3 regions of the Pseudomonas sp. GW823-FHT02F05 genome follow, and region 2 is predicted to be linked to each of the others. Evidence: riboswitches for the same ligand, from Rfam matches in the RefSeq annotation. Region 2 holds a riboswitch; each other region holds the start of a gene.

Region 1 (6,806 bases), on a different contig from region 2:
GGTCGTCACCCGGCACCAGGATCAGGGTGACGCCGCGTTCGGCCAACTCCACCAGGCGCTCGATGCCGTAGCGCCAATACCCGATACCGCCGTGCAATGACAGCAGGATGACCTTGGCGTGGCGCAATACCTCGTCCACGTACAGGTCGACCGAGGCATGGTTCTGCACCTGCATCGGGTTGGCCAGGCGCAGGCTGGGGTAATCCTCGGGCAATTGCTGGGCGGCTTCGGCGAGCAGCGCCAGGCTGGAGTCGCCGCTGCACAGGATCACCAGTTCAGCGGGGGTCTGGCCAAGGTCGGCAATATTGTCGTCCGCGACGAAACCACCGGGTTGGGTCCTGAGCAGGTGCATGGTTAAACGCTGAGGGCAGCGCGCAATTGCGCTTCGAGGCCAGCGGCGTCCAGTTCCTGGCCGATCAGCACCAGGCGCGTGGTGCGTGCTTCGTCAGCGCCCCAGGCACGGTCGAAGTGTTTGTCAAAGCGCGTGCCCACACCCTGGATCAGCAGGCGCATCGGTTTGTTGGGGATCGCGGCGAAACCTTTCACCCGCAGGATGCCGTGCTGCACCACCAATTGGGTCAGGGCGTCGAGCAGCAGCGCCTCATCGGCTTGGGGCAAGTCGATGGAGATGGAGTCAAAGGCATCGTGATCGTGGTCGTCTTCACCCTCGTGGTGATGGTCGTGATGGCTGTGACGCCCGTCGATATGCTCTTCGGAACCGGCGCCCAGGCCGATCAGCACGTCCAGGGGCAGACGACCGCTGCTGGCTTCGATGATCTTCACCGCGGGCGGCAGTTCTTCGGCGACTTCCAGGCGCACGCGGGCCAGGTCTTCGGCGCTGATCAGGTCGGATTTGTTGAGGATCACCAGGTCAGCGCTGGCCAGTTGGTCGGCGAACAGTTCGTGCAAGGGTGATTCGTGGTCCAGGTTAGGGTCGAGTTTGCGCTGGGCGTCGACCTGGTCCGGGAAGGCGGCAAAGGTACCGGCGGCCACGGCTGGGCTGTCGACTACGGTGATCACCGCGTCAACGGTACAGGCGCTGCGGATTTCCGGCCACTGGAAGGCTTGCACCAACGGCTTGGGCAGGGCCAGGCCCGAGGTTTCGATGAGGATATGGTCCAGGTCACCGCGACGGGCGACCAGTTCGCGCATCACCGGAAAGAACTCTTCCTGCACGGTGCAGCACAGGCAACCGTTGGCCAGCTCGTAGACGCGGCCATTGGCCTCTTCTTCGGTGCAACCGATAGAACACTGCTTGAGGATTTCACCGTCGATGCCCAGCTCGCCGAACTCGTTGACGATCACCGCAATGCGACGGCCCTGGGCGTTGTCGAGCATATGGCGCAACAGCGTGGTTTTGCCCGAGCCAAGGAAGCCGGTAACGATGGTGACGGGGAGTTTGGCCAGTGTTTTCATCGGATGCCCTTTGGGGCGGGCATACGGGACGACAGGCCCTGCGGCAGCGCGCAGCAGCGGATTTCGTCACCGGATCACCCCGCCCGGTTGAATTGGAAAATCGGTTGCGAGGCAGGTCTCCTGGCTTGGGGTGTGCAGGTCTTGCGACCAACGCTGACTGCGCCTTCCCGCCCTATCGGCAGTGGCGTGGCAGTCAACTGAACCCTTCACAGTTGCGGGGGCAGCCGCGGCTTGAACCGCGTTCCCTTCTTAGCTTCGGCCTGGGCCGAAGAACCTCGAAGGTGCAAGGCTACAGTGGCTTGCAGCATTTGACTACCGTCCCGGCCCATGCTCTCCTACACGCCTTGTTTCGGGTGCCCTTCACAGGGTGAAACGGGAAACCGGTGCGTCATAGACCTATGACCAGTCCGGTGCTGCCCCCGCAACGGTAAGCGAGCGAAGCGTCACGGCCACTGTGCTTTTGCATGGGAAGGCGATGCTTTCAGGAGGACTCTTTCAAGAGCCGCCCCTCGCAAGCCCGGAGACCGGCCCGAAAAATTCAGATAACAAACCCGCGGTGGGCGGGCGCTGTTCAGAACCCTGCGTGCCTGGCGCGTGGGGTTTTCATGCGCTCGTTTCACCCTGACACCTGAAAGGGACGCGCCATGTCGATCATCAGCAGCACTTCGCACACCGCTACTAGCACCGCCACCCTCAGCCAACGCCTGACCGCCGCCATCGGTGCGTCGATACTCGGCGCGTGTTTGGTGTATTTCGCCGGGTTCTCGCATATCGAGGCGGTGCACAACGCCGCCCACGATACCCGCCACAGCGCCGCGTTCCCGTGCCATTGAGAGCTGCCGACATGATCAAGCGTATTGCGCAAACCGCAGGGTTCACTGGGCTTTTGGCTGCCTTGCTGCTGACCCTGCTGCAAAGTTTCTGGGTGGCACCGCTAATCCTGCAGGCGGAAAGCTTTGAAAAAGCCCCGCCAGCCGCTGAAGTGGTGCACGAGCACGCCGCTGGCGCTGCTGCCCACAGCCACGATGCCCAAGCCTGGGAGCCGGAAGATGGCTGGCAGCGTGTGTTGTCCACCACTGGAGGCAACCTGGTGGTGGCCGTAGGCTTTGCACTGATGCTCGCCGGCCTCTACACGCTGCGTGCGCCGACCCGCATCGCCCAAGGCCTGCTCTGGGGCCTGGCCGGCTACGCGACCTTTGTACTGGCACCCACCCTGGGCCTGCCACCGGAACTGCCGGGCACTGCGGCGGCTGACCTGACGCTACGCCAGACCTGGTGGATCGGTACCGCAGCCTCCACCGCCGCCGGCCTGGCGCTGATCGTGTTCGGCCGCAACTGGCTGTTGAAAGGCCTTGGGCTGGCGATCCTTGCCGTACCCCACGTCATCGGCGCTCCGCAACCTGAGGTACATTCAATGCTGGCCCCGGAGGCGCTCGAAGCGCAGTTCAAGATCGCCTCGCAGTTGACCAACGTCGCCTTCTGGCTGGCCCTGGGCCTGATCAGCGCCTGGTTGTTCCGCCGCAACGGCGACGACCAATACTCGGCATGATGCTGGTTGTCGGTTTGGGCTGCCAGCGTGGCTGTGAGGTTCACAGCCTGCTGGCGTTGCTGGACGGAGCCCTGGCCGCGGCAGGCATTGATCGCTCACGCATAACTGCGCTGGCAAGCATTGATCGCAAGCGCGATGAACCTGGGCTGCTGGCGCTGGCCCAGCGGTTGAACCTGCCCTTGCAGTGCTTCAGCGCCGAGCGACTGGCGGACTATGAGCATCGGCTAAGTCATCTCTCAACGCTGGCGTTTGCCCATACCGGCTGTTATGGGGTGGCCGAAAGCGCCGCCCTGGCCCTGGCCGAGCACCTGTCCAACGGCCCCGCGCGCCTGCTGATCACCCGCCAGAAAAGCGCACAGGCGACCCTTGCATTGGCCTGCGCGGGCTAAAATCCCGATAATTGCCGCTTTTGAGCATGAGCCGTGTTCATGCTCACGCGTTTCTGAACAGGACTTCTCCATGACCGTCTACTTTATCGGCGCCGGCCCCGGCGACCCGGAATTGATCACCGTCAAAGGCCAGCGACTGATCCGCAGTTGCCCGGTGATCATCTACGCCGGCTCGCTGGTGCCCGCCGCCGTACTGGAAGGTCATCAGGCGTTCCAGGTGGTCAACAGTGCCGAGCTGCACCTGGAACAGATCATGGAGTTGATCAAGACGGCCCATGCCAAAGGCCAGGATGTGGCGCGGGTGCACTCGGGCGACCCGAGCCTGTATGGCGCGATTGGCGAGCAGATCCGCCACTTGCGGGAAGTGGGTATTCCTTTTCAGATCATTCCCGGGGTTACGGCAGTAGCGGCCTGCGCCGCGTTGCTGGAAACCGAGCTGACTCTGCCGGACATCGCCCAGAGCGTGATCCTGACCCGCTACGCCGACAAAACCAACATGCCGCCCGGTGAGAGCTTCGACAGCCTGGCCCGCCATGGTACGACCATGGCGATTCACTTGGGGGTCAATCACCTGGAAAAGATCGTCGCCGAACTGCTGCCCCACTATGGCGCTGATTGCCCAATTGCCGTGGTGCACCGAGCGACCTGGCCGGATCAGGATTGGGTTGTCGGCACCCTGACAGATATTGCCGCCAAGGTCACAGCCAAGGGGTTCCGGCGCACGGCGCTGATTGTGGTGGGCCGGGTGCTGGCCAGCGACAGTTTCGGCGAGTCGTCGCTGTATCGGGCCGGGCATGCCCACCTTTACAGACCCTGATTATGTGGGGTGGCTTGCCCTAATCCCCGTAGGAGCGAGCTTGCTCGCGAAAACCCCATAGGCGCCGCGCTTATTCAGCAAGCATGCATTATCGTTGACGCTTTTCGCGAGCAAGCTCGCTCCTACAAAGAGCGCATAAAAAAACGGCGCTCACGGGGCGCCGTTTTTTATGCTCGCAGTGAACACCTTGCTCAGTAGTAGGCGTTTTCTTTCTGCGTGTGGTCGGTCACGTCACGTACGCCCTTGAGCTCCGGGATGCGTTCGAGCAGGGTGCGCTCGATACCTTCGCGCAGGGTTACGTCCGCCTGGCCGCAGCCTTGACAGCCGCCGCCGAACTTCAGTACGGCAATACCGTCATCCACCACGTCGATCAGGCTCACCTGGCCGCCATGACTGGCCAGCCCCGGGTTGATCTCGGTTTGCAGGTAATAGTTGATGCGCTCATTGACCGGGCTGTCGGCGTTGACGTTCGGCACCTTGGCGTTGGGGGCCTTGATGGTCAACTGGCCGCCCATACGGTCGGTGGCGTAGTCGACCACGGCGTCGTCCAGGAAGGCTTCGCTGAAGGCGTCGATATACGCGGTGAAGCTTTTGAGCCCCAGGGCAGTGTCTTCAGGCTTTTCTTCGCCGGGCTTGCAGTAGGCAATGCAAGTCTCGGCGTACTGGGTGCCGGGCTGGGTGATAAAGACGCGGATGCCGATACCTGGGGTGTTCTGCTTGGACAGCAGGTCAGCCAGGTAATCGTGGGCGGCGTCGGTAATGGTTATGGCAGTCATGGAAACTCCTCACAGGCTTGCCCGCAGTTTACGCCAAATTATTACGCAGGTACAAAGTCCTAGTATTTTTGTCGGGAAAGACTTGTCTCTGTTGACCTGACGCATCGTGACACCTGGCCATTTCTGCGAAAACCTGTGCCTACCTATATAGCCCCCCCGCAAAACCCGGCTCAATAGAGTGAATCCTCTTCGACTACGGATTGTGAGGATTGAATGAATAACGCGTTGCAGAGTTTCTATTTCAAGGGTTTGCCGGAACAGCAAGCGCATCTGGACCATCTGATTGATTTCGTGACGGCACAAAGCTCGCTGACGGCATCCGCCGCCGAGGTGTACTACTCCCCGCCGCACAACAGCGAACTGCATCGCGAATGCAAGGAAGCCTTTCGTGTCTTGGCAAAGCTGGAAGCCGATGAAGACTTTCAGCAGTTCTTGCGGGAAAAGCCCGAACCAGATGCTTCCATTCTCGGCCGGGACTTTCTTTACGACCTGCTCTCCACCATGCTCAGCAGCGTGCGCGCACCGATACCCGACCCTGCCGAGACGTTCAGCATCGCCGACCATTCGGTGATCCTGCGCCATATACCCACCTATTGGTACATCGACGCCGACGTGTTGCTGGATATCAACCGGCGTGTGGGTAACGGCCTTAAAAGTGATGGCTCGGTGCGGTTTGACCTGGTGCTCAAGTATTACTCGATCATCCCGGCACAGCCCAAAACCCGCGAACAGTGGAAAGCGGTTCTCGCTGGCTTGCAGGAACACCACACTCTGAGAAAACTCGGACACGAAGGCGACCTCAGCGATTTGCAGCACTTGCTGGATGCGCCTGCCGACCAGAAAATCAAAGAGGTTATCCGCCAGATCGAAACACAAACACGTCAATCGCTGTTCCGTCATGTATTGCCCGAAACATTTACCGCCTCACAGCAAGACATGCTCACCACCACCCCCACCGTGCTGCTTGAGCAATTGCTCAATAGCCCCGATAACCTGGCGCTGGGCGAACGGATCGCCAAGGCCTTGGACTGGTATGGCAGCCAACAGGACGAAATCTGCCCAGACCCGGTACGGGTGAAATTACTATGGCGCGCGCTGTGGCTGACGATCATCCCCAACCCCGACTCGCCGGTGGATAACGAATTGAAGTTATTCATCTCGCCAGGGGCATCTTATAAGGCGATCCGCCAAAACCTGATCAGCCGCTATCACCACGACTTGTCGATCAGCACTGACGCAGCGCTATTGGCCGTGTGCGTGATCAAGGCCAATGTCGCCAGTGAAGTGTGGGTGGCCGATATTCCCGATGACCTGCCCTACGCTGCCACCAGTACATGGGTCAATTTCAGAAGCGGCTTTCTGCTAGCCGAAACGATTGCACCTGGTTCATCACGTCACATGAGTTTCGAACAATTGCTCAACCTGGCGGCGGAACACTTTCGCGCCAGTGGCGATGACATCAAACAACAGGCACTGGTTGCAGCGGCCAAATTGGGCCCCACCGTGCAATGGGCACAGGCCAACGGCCTGATCGCCAGCCGATCGTCAGGCCACTCCCGCGACGAGCTCACCCAGGCCGTCACTGCACTGGAGCAGCATGAATATGAGTTGTTCAACGCGGTTCAGAACCTCAAATTCAAACTGCCCAGCCGTTGGCGCTTTGCCTCGGACACGGAGTACGACAAAGCCTTTCACGAAGCCCTCCAGGTGCCGAGAAACGCCTATAAGACCTTAATCCAATCACTGCTTGCCCACCTGGGCAGCGCGACTCTGAATGTGGATCAGGACGAGATCACCGTGTATTCATTAAGAGAGGCCCTGAAAAAGGTGCCCATCGAATATGAAACCAAAGCCAAGAC
Region 2 (6,806 bases):
AGCAACAACAAAAACAGCATCAACCACAGGGCTCCGGCGCGGCGGCTGATGGCGATGGGCAGGGCGTCGGGCTCGGCACTGCTCTCGGGCTTGAACAACAGCAGGCCAGCCACGCCTGCGACCACCATGACCCCGACCTGAGCCCAGGCGGAGGGTTGCAGCATCACCACGCAGGCGGCGATCAACATCAACGCCACCCGTAAAGCGCCTCGGCACAGGTTGCGCGCCATGCCCCACACGGCCTGGGCCACCACGGCTACGGCGACCACCTTGAGGCCGTGCAGCGCGCCAGGGGGCAGGGCGCTGCCGTAGTGGGCCAGCCCCAGGGCAAACAGGATCAGGGCGATGGCCGACGGCAAGGTGAACCCGGCCCAGGCTGCCGCCGCGCCCCGGTAACCTGCGCGGGACAGGCCCAACGCGATACCGACCTGGCTGCTGGCCGGGCCTGGGAGGAACTGACACAGCGCGACCAGTTCGGCATAGCTGCGCTCGCTGAGCCAGCGGCGGCGGGTGACGAACTCTTGGCGAAAATAACCCAGGTGCGCAATCGGCCCGCCGAAGGAGGTAAGGCCCAGGCGCAGGAAGATCAGGAACACTGACCAGGGGCTGCTGCGGTGATCGGCAAGCTGAGGCAAGGGGATGTCTCGGGCAACGGTGCTGGATGTTGCCGACCATAACCAATTTTCATGACGCGTAGAAGCGCGGGTATTTTGCCGCCCCCATTGAATTTATCCGCGGTTGTTCGAGTCACTTAAAAGCAGTGTACTGTTTTCCATCCACTGGACCTCAAGGACCGACCATGACCTTTTTCATCTTCCTGCTCGCCTGCGCCGCCGCCGCCAGCACTGGCGTGATCTTCAAACCCGGCGCCTGGTACGAATCCCTGGTCAAGCCCAGCTTCACCCCGCCCAATTGGCTGTTCCCGGTGGCATGGACGATCATCTACCTGCTGCTGGCCTGGGCCGGTTACCGCTTGACCCTGATCCCCGGCAGCGAAATGGTGTTGGCCCTGTGGGCGGCGCAGATTGCGTTGAATACCCTGTGGACGCCGGTGTTCTTTGGTGCCCATCGCTTGTTCGCCGGGATGGTAATTATCGTGCTCTTGTGGCTCACCGTGGCAGCGATGGTGGTGCTGGCCGTGCGTCTGGATTTGATCACCGGCCTGATCCTGTTCCCGTATCTGGCATGGCTGTGCGTGGCCGCGGCGTTGAACTTCTCGATCCTGCGTAATAATCGCTGATGGCCTACCAGCATTGGCCCGCCAGCGAGCCCGAACTGGCCCAGATGCGCCGCTTCAATCGCAAACTGGCGTGGATGCCGCGCTTCAAGGTCCGCAACCGCGTGATGCCGCGTCTGATCCAGGCGCTGCTGCGTGCCAGCCAGACCTTCAAGAAGGCGCCCCTGGCGGAACGCAAAATGCTCGGGGCGATCCCCTTGCGCATCCTGCGGCCCGCTGGCCCGCCCAGAGGCGTGGTGCTGGATATCCATGGCGGTGGCTGGGTGATCGGTAATGCGCAAATGGATGACGACCTTAACCTTGGCATGGTCAACGCGTGCGATGTGGCGGTGGTGTCGGTGGATTATCGGCTGGCGGTGGATACGCCGATCGAAGGGCTGCTGGATGACTGCCTGACGGCTGCGCGCTGGCTTTTGGCGGACTGCCCGGAGTTTGCCGGCCTGCCGGTGTTTTTTGTCGGTGAGTCGGCCGGCGGGCACCTGGCGGCGGCCACTTTGTTGGCGCTCAAGCAATGGCCCGAGTTGCTCCAGCGGGTAAGCGGTGCGGTGTTGTATTACGGCGTCTACGATTTGACCGGCACCCCCAGCGTGCGCACGGCCGGGCCGGACACCTTGTTGCTGGACGGGCCGGGCATGGTTCAGGCGCTGCGCCTGCTGACGCCGGGGATCAGCGACGAGACGCGCCGACAGCCACCGTTGTCGCCCTTGTATGGGGACTTTGAGGGGCTGCCGCCAGCGTTGATGTTCGTGGGCGAACTGGACCCGCTCAAGGATGACACCCTGCTGATTGCCGAGCGATGGCCAACGGCGGAGGCTCATTTGCTGCCGGAAGCGGCCCATGGGTTTATTCACTTTCCGGTGGCGATGGCCGATCGCGTGTTGGCTTACGCTCGCCAGTGGATAACGGGCCGGATCCTTGGCGATGAGCGTTAGTATCGAGGCGGTGCAGGCCGCTGACATTCCCGAGGTGCTGAGCTTTGCTTTGCAGGCGCGTGATGAACTGTTTACCACGCTCAGTGCCACCGGTGTCCCCCACGATCTGGCGCAGTTTGAAGCCATCTACCTTGAGGGCGGCGGGCGGTTTTTGATTGCTCGTGCCGAAGGCCGGATCGTTGCCTCGGTGGCTTATCGGCCCTACGACGGCCGCTTCCCGCAGTTGAACTACCAGGGGCGCAAGACGGTGGAAGTGGTGCGCCTGTATGTGCTCCCGGCTGTGCGACGCTTGGGCCTGGCGGGCCGGTTATACCGCTCGCTGGAAGCGCTGGCGCGGGCCGATGGCATAGAGGTGATGTACCTGCACACCCATCCGTTTCTGCCCGGTGCGATTGATTTCTGGCAGCGGCAGGGGTTCGAGGTGGTGGATGTCGAGGCCGACCCGATCTGGCAAACCACCCATATGCACCTGCCGCTGTAGAACCAATGTGGGAGGGGGCTTGCCCCCGATGGCGGTGGCCCCCCAAATCACTGGCGGATTACGGGCACACCGAGCGTGGGCGAGGTGCCGAGTGGTGGGGCAAGAGCGTTTTGCTTACTTTGCCGCTTTTGCAAAGTGAGCCGCCGTCAGGGCGGAACCCTAAGTGGCCGTTACCGCAGGAATGGAAATGTACACGGTCCAACTGTGTTGACTGTCAAGCCGTCTTCGCAGGCAAGCCAGCTCCCACAGTTGGATCGCGGTGCGTCAGTTAGATCAGCGTCGGCTGCCAGGCCGTCGCGGGAGCAAGCTCCCTCGCCACAGGTTTAGCGTCGTACCGAAGTTGTGTAGATACCTATGCTCATCGGGGGCAAGCCCCCTCCCACATTTGGATCACAGTTGGCAGTCAGACCGTCACCAGAGCAAGCTGCCCCAACGTACGGATTCAGTTGGAGCGCAGGCGCAGGATTTGCGCGCCGTCGAACGGGTCTGTCAGGTAATGCCCCTGCACCCCGAAGGTCTCTTGCAAACGCTGCGGCGTCAGCACCTCCAGCGGCGCGCCCAGTGCCACCAGTTGCCCGCGATCCAGCACGGCCAGGCGATCACAGGTTAACGCCTGATTCAGATCATGCAGGGCAATCAAGGTGGTCACCGGCAAGCCTTGCACACCTTTGAGGATCGCCAGTTGATGCTGGATATCCAGGTGATTGGTCGGCTCATCCAGCAACAAAATCTGCGGGCGTTGCGCCAGGGCGCGGGCGATGTGCACGCGCTGGCGTTCGCCACCCGAGAGGCTGCGCCAGGCGCGTTGGCTCAGGTGGGTGGCGTCTACGTCATGCAGGGCCTGGTGCACGATGGCATCGTCTTCACGCGACCACGGGCTCAATGCCGACAGCCACGGTGTGCGGCCCAGGGCCACGGCGTCGAACACGCGGATGGCGTCGTCGGTGTCGGCCTGTTGCTCCACCACCGCCAGCTGTTGCGCGATGGTGCGGCGCGACAACTCACCGAGCCGCTTGCCACCCAGGCGAACTTCGCCGCTGGCCGGCACACGCAAGCCGGCCAGCAATTTGAGCAGGGTGGATTTGCCTGAACCATTGGGCCCGACGATACCGAGGGTTTCACCCAACTGCACGTCGAGGTCAATGTCACGCAGCAACTGCGCGTCACGCACTTTGAAGCCCAGGCCGCGGCAACTGAGTACGCTCATCGGGCATTCCTCCGGCCGATCAGGATCAGCGCAAACACCGGCGCGCCCACCAATGCGGTGACCACACCCACCGGAATCACCTGGCCCTTGATCAAGGTGCGCGACAGCACGTCTGCAGCGATCAAAAACAGCGCGCCACCCAAGGCACTGGCTGGCAGCAAACGCGAATGCCCGGTGCCAAGCAACAGGCGCACCGCATGGGGAATCACCAGGCCGACAAACCCGATGGAGCCGACGATAGACACCATCACCGCCGTCACCAACGCGGCGCAGGCCACCAGCACAAATTGCACGCGGCGCACCGGGATGCCGAGGGAGGCTGCCGCGTCGCTGCCGAAGGTGAACGCATCCAGTGCACGCCGGTGCCACAGGCACACGGCGAGCCCCACGACCGCCACCGGCACCGCCAACCACACCGACGGCCAGCGCACGCCGCTGAGGTTGCCCAGCAGCCAGAACATAATGCCGCGGGCTTGTTCGGAGCTGGCCGACTTGGTGATCAGGAACGCGGTCAGGGCATTGAACAACTGTGAACCGGCGATGCCCGCGAGGATAATCTGCCCGGTGCCGCTGGACGATCCACTGGCTCGTGCGAGCAGAGTCACCAGCGCAAAGGCCGCCATCGCCCCCACAAACGCGCCCGCCGACAACGACACCAGGCCACCGCCCACGCCTATCAAGGCCACGAGTACCGCACCGGTTGACGCGCCGGCGCTGATGCCCAGCAGGTACGGGTCGGCCAGCGGGTTACGCAGCAGCGATTGCAGGATCACGCCGCACGTCGCCAACCCTGCGCCGCAAGCTGCGGCCACCAATGCACGGGTGAGGCGGTAGTTCCACACCACGCCTTCGTCGATGGGGTCCAGTGCATAGCTGGCGCCCCAGAGTTTATTGGCGAGCACCTGCAGCACCACCTGCGGTTCGATGGCGGTTTCACCGATGGCGACGCCAGCGAGCAGGGCGAGCAGCAGCAACGCCAGGGCGAGTAGGGTGCGCATCATTGGCCCAGGTGGTAGCCGTCAATGGCGGCCGCCAGTTGTTCAAGGCCCTCGAAGGTGCGCAGGCTCGCCTGCAAGGCCAGAGCGTCGAGGATGATGATGCGGTTGTTCTTCACCGCGTCCATGTTGCGGGTCACGGGGTCGCTGCGCAGGAAGGCGAGTTTCTTTTCATGGTCGTCGGCCGGGTAGCGACGGCGATCCATGCGTGCGATCACCAGGAAGGTGGGATTGGCCTTGGCGATGGTTTCCCAGCCGACGGCAGGCCACTCCTCATCGGACTGCACCACGTTACGCAAGCCAAGGGTTTGCAGCATGAATTGCGGCACGCCTTTGTGGCCGGCTACGTAAGGGTCGCTGGCCATTTCGGCGCTGGAGAACCACACCAGTGCGCTGGCTTGCTGCAAGCCCTTGCCCTGGGCCGTGGCGACGGATTTGGCCAGGCGCGCCTTGAGTTCGTCGGTCAGTTGTTGGCCGCGATCCTGCACGTCGAAAATCTGCGCCAGTTGCTGGAGGCTCTGGTAGATCGTCTCGATGCGAAAGGGCTCCAATCGCGTGCCGTCGGCGCCGACCAGGTTGTCCTTGCCTTCGCAATCGGACGGCAACAGGTAGGTGGGGATCTTCAGTTCATGAAACTGTTCACGGGTACCGACCACGCCTTGGGGGCCCACCACCCATTCCAGCTCGGCGGCCACCAGTTGCGGGCGCTTGGCGAGTACGGCTTCGAAGCTGGGCTCGTTGTTGGCCAGGCGCTCGATGTGATCGTCCTGGGCCTTGTACTGCGCCGCCACGTTATTGAACCACAGCGAAGTGCCGACCACCTTGTCGCCCACGCCCAGGGCATACAGCATCTCAGTGGCGGCCTGGCCGATGGTGACGCTGCGGGCTGGGGCGTGCTGGAAGGTCAGGGTGCTGCCGCAGTTTTGCAGGGTCAGCGGGTACTGAGTTGGCGCGGCTTGCGCCAGGGCACACATACCCAAGCCTGCGATCAGGGCGGTAACGCGTGGCAGCATGAGGCGATCTCCTTGTGAACCGTAGGTGCAGCAGGGGAGGTACGGCTCGGAAATACGCCCATGGAGGCTGCTGATGCGCAGGGCCAGGATGTCCTTCCCGGACACCCCGCCGGTTAGTGAGTTAGCTGGGCCGGCAGGTCTCCTGACTGATGCGTCGTCGCCATGCCCCGCCTTCCCGGACGTGGTCCAGTGGCATTCAAGGGCAGGCTCGGCATCTACAGTTGCGGGGGCAGTTTCGGTTCACGTCGCGTGCGGCGTTTCGAATTCCCTGTTAGTCCCATACGGGAACCGGCGGCGGTATGGTAAGCGATCACCCCCTGTAGGAGCGAGCTTGCTCGCGAAGGTCGTCAACGATAACGCTGGGCACCTGATGCCCCGCGGCGCTTTCCTGTTCTTCGCGAGCAAGCTCGCTCCTACAAAAGAAGCGTCAGAGCCGAATATCCTGGGGGCCGCGGATCAACGCTTCGATCCGGGTGCCTGTGGCGCGCTCTTCGTTGCTGAAGCCGTCGTAGTCGGCCAGGTTGGCGAAGCGGATGCCGGTCAGTTGTTCGATCGCAATCACACTGCGCTGGTAGGTTCGAAGCGGGCCGAATACCAGGTCGAGTTGGCCCAGTTCGCGGCTCTGGTCAATCATGTAGGCGCTGGCGGAAGGCTTGCCATCGTCGCTGAGGTAGGCCACTACTTTCCAGAACGCCTTGGGGATTTTCACGCCACGGTACAGTCGGTCGTCATCGGCGAACACTGGCCCGGTAAACACCGTGGCCCGGGCTTTCCAGCGCTGGGTGTTGTCGAGGATGTAGTCTTCGAGCTCCAGCCAGGTCTTCTGGTTGAAGCCGCTCATTTGGGGTGAGCAATTGGTGAAGTGAAAGGTGTCGAAGTTGGCGGTGTTGGCCTCGTCGCCCCAGTTGGGGTCCTGGCGCCGCACCAGGTGGCCGCGGTCC
Region 3 (6,806 bases), on a different contig from region 2:
CCTTGAGCACCTGGGCGGCCTTGTCGATCTGGCGCTGGTCGATGCCGTCTTCCGCCTCCAGGTGCAGGTCCATCACGTAGGGCAGCACGCCGACTACCGGTTTGCCGGTCCGCGCTTCGAGCCAGTCCAGGCCTGGTTGCAGCAACGCGATATCGCCGCGAAAACGGTTGATGATGAAGCCCTTGACCCGGGCCTGCTCACTGGGCGACAGCAGCTCCAGGGTGCCGACCAGATGGGCGAACACGCCGCCGCGGTTGATGTCCGCGATCAACAGCACCGGGCAGTCCACCGCTTCGGCGAAGCCCATGTTGGCAATGTCATTGGCACGCAGGTTGATCTCGGCCGGTGAGCCCGCGCCTTCGACGATCAACACCGGGTAGGCCTGGCTCAAACGCGTGTGGGAGGCCAGCACCGCTTGCATCGCAATGGCTTTGTAGTCGTGATAGGCCACAGCATTCATGCTGGTGACAGCACGGCCATGGATGATCACTTGGGAGCCAGTGTCGCTGTTGGGCTTGAGCAACACCGGGTTCATGTCGGTGTGGGGTGCCAGGTTGGCAGCCTGGGCCTGCACCGCCTGGGCACGGCCGATCTCGCCGCCTTCGGCGGTCACCGCGCTGTTGAGCGCCATGTTCTGCGGCTTGAACGGCGCCACCGCGACGCCCTGGCGTACCAGCCAGCGACACAGCGCAGTCACCAGGGTGCTCTTACCGGCGTCGGAGGTAGTGCCCTGCACCATCAACGTGGTCATGTGGCGTCCTTGTAGGCGGCCAGGGCTTCGTCAAGGCGCAGCCAGTCGGCGTCGGTGCCGGGCAGGCCCAAGCGCACGCTGCTGTTGTGCACAAACAAGCGCAGCAGGATGCCGCGTTGGGCCATGAACTCGTACAGCCGTTCAGCGTGGGGGGTAATCAACCACTGGAACAATGCGCAGCCACCGTGAGGTTGAAGGCCGCGGCGCTCAAGCAACTCGAACAGACGCTGGCCGGCTGCGATGCAACGACTGCGCTGGCGCGCATGCCCGTCGGTGTCGCGCAGGCACACTTGGCCCAGCACCCGCGTCGGACCACTGACAGCCCAGGGCCCGACCTGTTCGGCCAACAGCTTGAGCAACTTGCGCTCGGCCAGCACAAAGCCCAGGCGCACGCCGGCCAGGCCGAAGAACTTGCCGAATGAGCGCAGCACGATCAAGCCGACCTGATCGGCATGGCTGGCCAGGCTCAAGTCCGGGGTCACGTCAATGAATGCCTCGTCCACCACCAGCCAGCCACCGCGCTGGGCCAGCCGCGCATGCCAGTCCAGCAGGCGTTGCGGGCTCAGGCTCAAGCCGGTGGGGTTGTTGGGGTTGACCACGACCAGCACGTCGAGGCTGTCGAGAAAGAAGTCGACTTCCTGCTCCTGCACTTCACGCACCACATAACCGGCACGGCGCCAGGCTTCGGCGTGCTCGGCGTAACAGGGCGAAAGCACGCCGACCTTACCGGAACGACGCAGTCGCGGCAGCAGTTGGATCGCTGCCTGGGAACCCGGCACCGGCAGCAACGGGCCAGCACCGTAATACTCGCTGGCAGCCTTCTCCAAGCCGTCATCGGTTTCCGGCAAGCGCGCCCAGGCACGCAAGGGAATCTCGGGAATCGGCCACGGCCAGGGCGCCAGGCCGCTGGACAGGTCGAGCCAATCCGCTTCGGCAATGCCGTACTCAATCGCGGCCTTACGCAGCCGACCACCATGTTCAAGCATAGATTTGCGCCCCCACGCACAGGACCAGCAGCCACAGCCACACGCCGCGCTGCACCAGTTGCCAGCCGCGATCAATGGAATCGGCGTCGGCCGGCGGGCCTTCGCCCAATGGCGGGCGCTGATGCACCTCGCCGTGATAAATCGCCGCGCCGCCGAGCTCCACACCCAAGGCACCGGCCCCTGCCGCCATCACCGGGCCGGCGTTGGGGCTGTCCCAGGTCGGCCCCTGGGTGCGCCAGCATTTGAGCGCCAGGCGGGTTTTACCCAATAGCGCGTAGGTTAAAGCCACCAAGCGCGCAGGAATATAGTTGAGCACATCATCGATCCTGGCGGCTGCCCAACCGAAGCGCTCAAAGCGCTCATTGCGATAGCCCCACATGGCGTCCAGGGTGTTGCTCAGACGATAGAGCACCACGCCCGGCACACCGGCCACCACGAACCAGAACAACGCGGCGAATACCGCATCGCTGCCGTTCTCCAGCACCGATTCGGTGGCTGCGCGCGCGACTTCAGTACGGTCCAGTTCGCTGGTCTGGCGGCTGACCAGGTAACTCACACGCGTGCGCGCTTCGTCCAGGTCATCACGGCGCAGAGCCTGGGCCACTGGCATCACGTGCTCGCCCAGGCTGCGCATGCCCAAGGCGCAGTACAGCGCCAGGATCTCCAGCAGCCAGCCGATATAAGGCGCCCAAGACAACGCCGTGGCCAGCAGGGTCAGCGGCACCACCGCGATAAACCACGCGGTCACACCATGGCTGCGCCAGCCACGCCCGCCAGTATTGAAACGTTGCTCGATGCGCCCGGCGAAATTGCCGAACGCCACCAGCGGATGCCAGCGCCTGGGCTCACCCAGCAGCGCATCCAGCGCCACCGCAGCGACACACAGCAAGGCCACACTCATTGACTCACTCCCCACTTGTTTTCATACAGCATGTCACTTAGCGGTCGCGGCTCGGCCCAGCCCTCGAGCTGCAACATCGGTGCCGGGTAAAACTCTGCCACCGGGCCCAGGCACAACACCGCCAGGGGCTTTGCACCGGGTGGCAAACCCAGCAACTCGGCCAGGGCCTGGGGGTCGAACAGCGAAACCCAGCCCATGCCCAACCCTTCCACGCGCGCCGCCAGCCACAGGTTCTGGATGGCGCAGGAGAGCGAGGCCATGTCCATTTCCGGCAAGGTGCGGCGCCCGAAAATGTGGCGCTCACGATCGTCCATCAAGGCGGCGACCAGTACCTCGGCGCAGTCGTTGATGCCTTCAACCTTGAGCTTCATGAACGCATCGGAGCGCTCGCCCAATGCCTCGGCAGTGCGCACGCGCTCTTCCTCTACCAACTGTTGAATCTGGCTGCGCAACGAGCGGTCGCTGATGCGGATAAAACGCCACGGCTGCATCAGGCCGACGCTGGGCGCCTGGTGCGCGGCGTGGAGCAGGCGTTGCAGCAGTTCAGGCGCGACGCTGCCACCGCGGAAGTGGCGCATGTCGCGGCGTTCGGCGATGGCGCGATAGACGGCCTCGCGATCGGCTTGGGGGAAAGCGTTGTCAGTCATGGCCTCATCGGGGGCAAGCCCCCTCCCACATTTGGAATGCATTCCCCTGTGGGAGCTGGCTTGCCTGCGATAGCTGTCTCAAGGTCTGGCGCGAACAACGCGGCCACCGCGCCAGGATTCGACGGAAAATAAAAGTGCACATAGGACGCCGTCATCCGCCCTTGTCGATAGACCGCCTCGGCACCGCGCCCACCGTTAGGGCTAAGCCCACGGGCAATCGGCTCCCATTCGGTACTGGTCAGAGAATGATGATAGGTATGCCCACGCAAGGTCCCCTCCGGCAGCTCGACACTTTGCAGCGCCAGGGCCGCGAGTTTCTTCTGCATCACCGCATCGCCTTGCAACAAGCCAACCAGTTCGGCGCGTGTACCGTCCACATCGGTCAAGGAGTCGAGCAGATAGAGCATGCCGCCACATTCAGCGAGCAGTGGCTTGCCAGCGGCGTGATGAGCACGAATTGCGCCCAGCATCGAGGTATTGGCCGACAATGCCTGGTGGTGCAGTTCCGGATAGCCGCCGGGCAGATAGAGGCTGTCAGCTTGAGGCAATTGGCGATCATGGATCGGTGAAAAGAACTTCAACTCGGCGCCCATCGCCCGCAGCAAATCCAGGCTGGCGCCGTAGGTAAAGGCAAAGGCTTCGTCACGGGCCACGGCAATCCGCACACCGACCAGCAAGGGCTCGGCCTCGACCACTTGCGGCGCGGCAAAGGTCACCGGCGGCGGCAGGGCCACTTCGCAACTGCTGCCCAACGCCTGGGCGGCAGCATCCAAGCGTATATCAAGGTCATTCAGTTCGCTGGCTTGCACCAGGCCCAGGTGGCGGCTGGGCAGTTCGATGCCGGTCTCACGGGATAACGCGCCGTACCAACGCAAGCCCTCGGTGAGGCTGCCTTCAAGCAATTGCGCATGGCGCAGGGTGCCGACGCGATTGGCCAGCACGCCGGCGAACGGCAGGTCGGGCTGATAGCGCGCCAGCCCCAGGGCCAGGGCGCCGAACGTCTGGGCCATGGCGGTGCCATCGATCACGCCCAGCACCGGTACACCGAAGTGCCGCGCCAGGTCAGCGCTGGAAGGCGTGCCGTCGAACAGGCCCATCACGCCTTCGATGAGGATCAGGTCAGCCTCCCCCGCTGCCTCCCAGAGCAGGCGGCGGCTTTCCTGCTCGCCCACCATCCACATGTCCAACTGGTACACCGGCGCGCCACTGGCACGCTCGTGGATCATCGGGTCGAGAAAGTCCGGCCCGCATTTGAACACGCGCACCTTGCGTCCCAGGTTGCGGTGCAAACGGGCGAGCGCGGCGGTGACCGTGGTTTTGCCCTGGCCGGACGCCGGAGCGGCGATCAATACGGCCGGGCAATGACGGGGCTGATTCAAAGTTCGACGCCTTTCTGTGCCTTGATACCGGCCTGGAACGCGTGCTTGAGCATGCCCATTTCGGTGACGGTGTCGCCCATTTCGATCAGCTCAGGCTTGGCGCCACGGCCGGTGACCACCACATGCTGCATGGGCGGGCGGGCTTGCAGGTCGCTGAGTACCTGGTCCAGGTCAAGGTAACCGTGCTTGAGGGCGATGTTCAATTCGTCCAGCACCACCAAGCCGATAGAGGGGTCATTCAACATGGCCCGGGACACCGCCCAAGCCGCTTCGGCAGCGGCGATATCGCGCTGGCGATCCTGGGTTTCCCAGGTGAAGCCTTCGCCCATCACATGAAAGTGCACCTGCTCGGGGAAGCGGCGGAAAAACAATTCTTCGCCGGTGCTGTTACGCCCCTTGATGAACTGCACCACACCGCATTGCATGCCATGCCCCATGGCCCGGGCCAACATGCCGAACGCCGAACTGCTCTTGCCTTTGCCGTTGCCGGTCAGCACCAGCAGCAGGCCGCACTCATTGGGGGAATTGGCGATGCGCTCGTCAATCACGGCTTTTTTGCGCAGCATGCGCGCCAAGTGGCGTTCGTCGCGGTCGGGGGAATCAGTCATGGCAGCTCTCCGTTGGGGCTGGACAAAAACGGCGGGCAGGAAAAAGAAAAAACAGACAGCCAAGCATCGCCCACCGTGATGCTGTTGGATGATCCAGGCCGGTCTCCGGGCTCATGAGTGGCGCTTTTGATAGCAAGCAGCCGAGGGTGCGCCTTCCCATATCGCACGCGATACAGTGGCAAACAGCACCGTCTTGACTCATTTACCGTTGCGGGGGCAGCGCCGGAATCGCGGCGGCACTGTGTACAAGTGCGCTCACTCACCGGCTTCCCTGTTTCACTCTGTCGACGCGCGCGCCACAGAGCACCTGGAACAAGCCGCGAAGGTTAGTGGGTTGGGGGTGGAGCGTCAATTAAAGCTGGCCTTGTACTTGAACCATCTGCCGTTCGTGCTTCTCTACCCCTACAGGTATCAAGGAGAAAACCATGCCTAAAACCCGACTCGCCCTACTGATCATGCTTGCAGGCAGCCTCGCCGCGTGCGGCGAAAGCTCGACCCTGCAGGTCGCCGATGGCACCGGGCCCTCGCCCAAGTTGCCGGAGCCGAACAAGACGCTGATCCCCACCGTCAATATCGCCCCGGCCATCGGCTGGCCCGAAGGCGCCAAGCCCATCGCCGCCGCCGGTACCCAAGTGGCCGCGTTCGCCGAAGGCCTGGATCATCCGCGCTGGCTCTACGTGCTGCCCAACGGCGACGTGCTGGTGGCCGAGACCAATGCACCGCCCAAGCCGGACGATGCCAAAGGCGTACGTGGCTGGGTGATGGAAAAGGTCATGGATCGCGCTGGCGCCGGGGTGCCGAGCCCGAACCGTATTACCTTGCTGCGCGATGCCGACCATGACGGTGTGGCAGAAACTCGCGCGGTGTTCCTGGAGAACCTCAATTCGCCGTTTGGCATGACCTTGGTGGGCAACGACCTGTATGTGGCCGATTCGGATAAGTTGCTGCGCTTCCCCTATCAGCCGGGTGAAACCGCAATCACAGCCCCAGGCGCCAAGGTAGTGGACTTACCCGGTGGCCCCTTGAACCACCACTGGACCAAAAATGTGGTGGCCAGCCAGGACGGCAGCAAGCTGTACGTGAGCGTCGGCTCCAACAGCAACGTCGGCGAAAACGGCCTGGAAGCCGAACAGGGCCGCGCCGCCATTTGGGAAGTCGACCGCGCCAGCGGCCAACACCGCATTTTTGCCTCCGGCCTGCGCAACCCCAACGGCATGGCGTGGGAGCCACAGAGCGGCAAGCTGTGGACGGCGGTCAACGAACGCGATGAGATCGGCAGTGACCTGGTGCCGGATTACATCACCTCGGTCAAGGATGGCGGCTTCTACGGCTGGCCTTTCAGTTATTACGGCCAGCATGTGGATGTGCGTGTCACCCCGCAGAACCTGGACATGGTCGCCAAGGCCATCGCTCCCGACTATGCGGTAGGCCCTCATACTGCGTCGCTGGGGCTGACCTTCGCCGAGGGCAGCAAACTGCCCGCTCCCTTCAGTAATGGCGCATTTATCGGCCAGCATGGTTCCTGGAACCGCAA

The links. A riboswitch is a leader RNA that binds a small molecule or an ion and turns the genes downstream of it on or off. The one in region 2 is predicted to bind cobalamin.
Region 1: another riboswitch for cobalamin. It lies ahead of AC1RAC_RS02220 (CbtB domain-containing protein); the one in region 2 lies ahead of AC1RAC_RS17410 (ABC transporter substrate-binding protein).
Region 3: another riboswitch for cobalamin. It lies ahead of cobO (cob(I)yrinic acid a,c-diamide adenosyltransferase); the one in region 2 lies ahead of AC1RAC_RS17410 (ABC transporter substrate-binding protein).

What each region holds. Positions count from the first base shown of each region.
Region 1 is NZ_JBXAJM010000001.1:487,721-494,526, forward strand. Features, by position in the region: gene cobN (cobaltochelatase subunit CobN) at 1-352, opposite strand, end outside; gene cobW (cobalamin biosynthesis protein CobW) at 355-1,416, opposite strand; cobalamin riboswitch at 1,510-1,709, opposite strand; cobalamin riboswitch at 1,751-1,963, shown strand; gene AC1RAC_RS02220 (CbtB domain-containing protein) at 2,061-2,249, shown strand; gene AC1RAC_RS02225 (CbtA family protein) at 2,261-2,965, shown strand; gene AC1RAC_RS02230 (cobalamin biosynthesis protein) at 2,962-3,354, shown strand; gene cobM (precorrin-4 C(11)-methyltransferase) at 3,425-4,171, shown strand; gene nfuA (Fe-S biogenesis protein NfuA) at 4,363-4,947, opposite strand.
Region 2 is NZ_JBXAJM010000014.1:10,484-17,289, reverse strand. Features, by position in the region: gene chrA (chromate efflux transporter) at 1-635, opposite strand, end outside; gene tspO (tryptophan-rich sensory protein TspO) at 800-1,240, shown strand; gene AC1RAC_RS17430 (alpha/beta hydrolase) at 1,240-2,169, shown strand; gene AC1RAC_RS17425 (GNAT family N-acetyltransferase) at 2,159-2,650, shown strand; gene AC1RAC_RS17420 (ABC transporter ATP-binding protein) at 3,093-3,857, opposite strand; gene AC1RAC_RS17415 (FecCD family ABC transporter permease) at 3,854-4,858, opposite strand; gene AC1RAC_RS17410 (ABC transporter substrate-binding protein) at 4,855-5,865, opposite strand; cobalamin riboswitch at 5,981-6,173, opposite strand; gene AC1RAC_RS17405 (DNA/RNA non-specific endonuclease) at 6,293-6,806, opposite strand, start outside.
Region 3 is NZ_JBXAJM010000024.1:83,789-90,594, reverse strand. Features, by position in the region: gene AC1RAC_RS24410 (cobyric acid synthase) at 1-751, opposite strand, end outside; gene cobD (threonine-phosphate decarboxylase CobD) at 748-1,737, opposite strand; gene cbiB (adenosylcobinamide-phosphate synthase CbiB) at 1,730-2,638, opposite strand; gene bluB (5,6-dimethylbenzimidazole synthase) at 2,635-3,285, opposite strand; gene AC1RAC_RS24390 (cobyrinic acid a,c-diamide synthase CobB) at 3,282-4,664, opposite strand; gene cobO (cob(I)yrinic acid a,c-diamide adenosyltransferase) at 4,661-5,272, opposite strand; cobalamin riboswitch at 5,352-5,598, opposite strand; gene AC1RAC_RS24380 (PQQ-dependent sugar dehydrogenase) at 5,698-6,806, shown strand, end outside.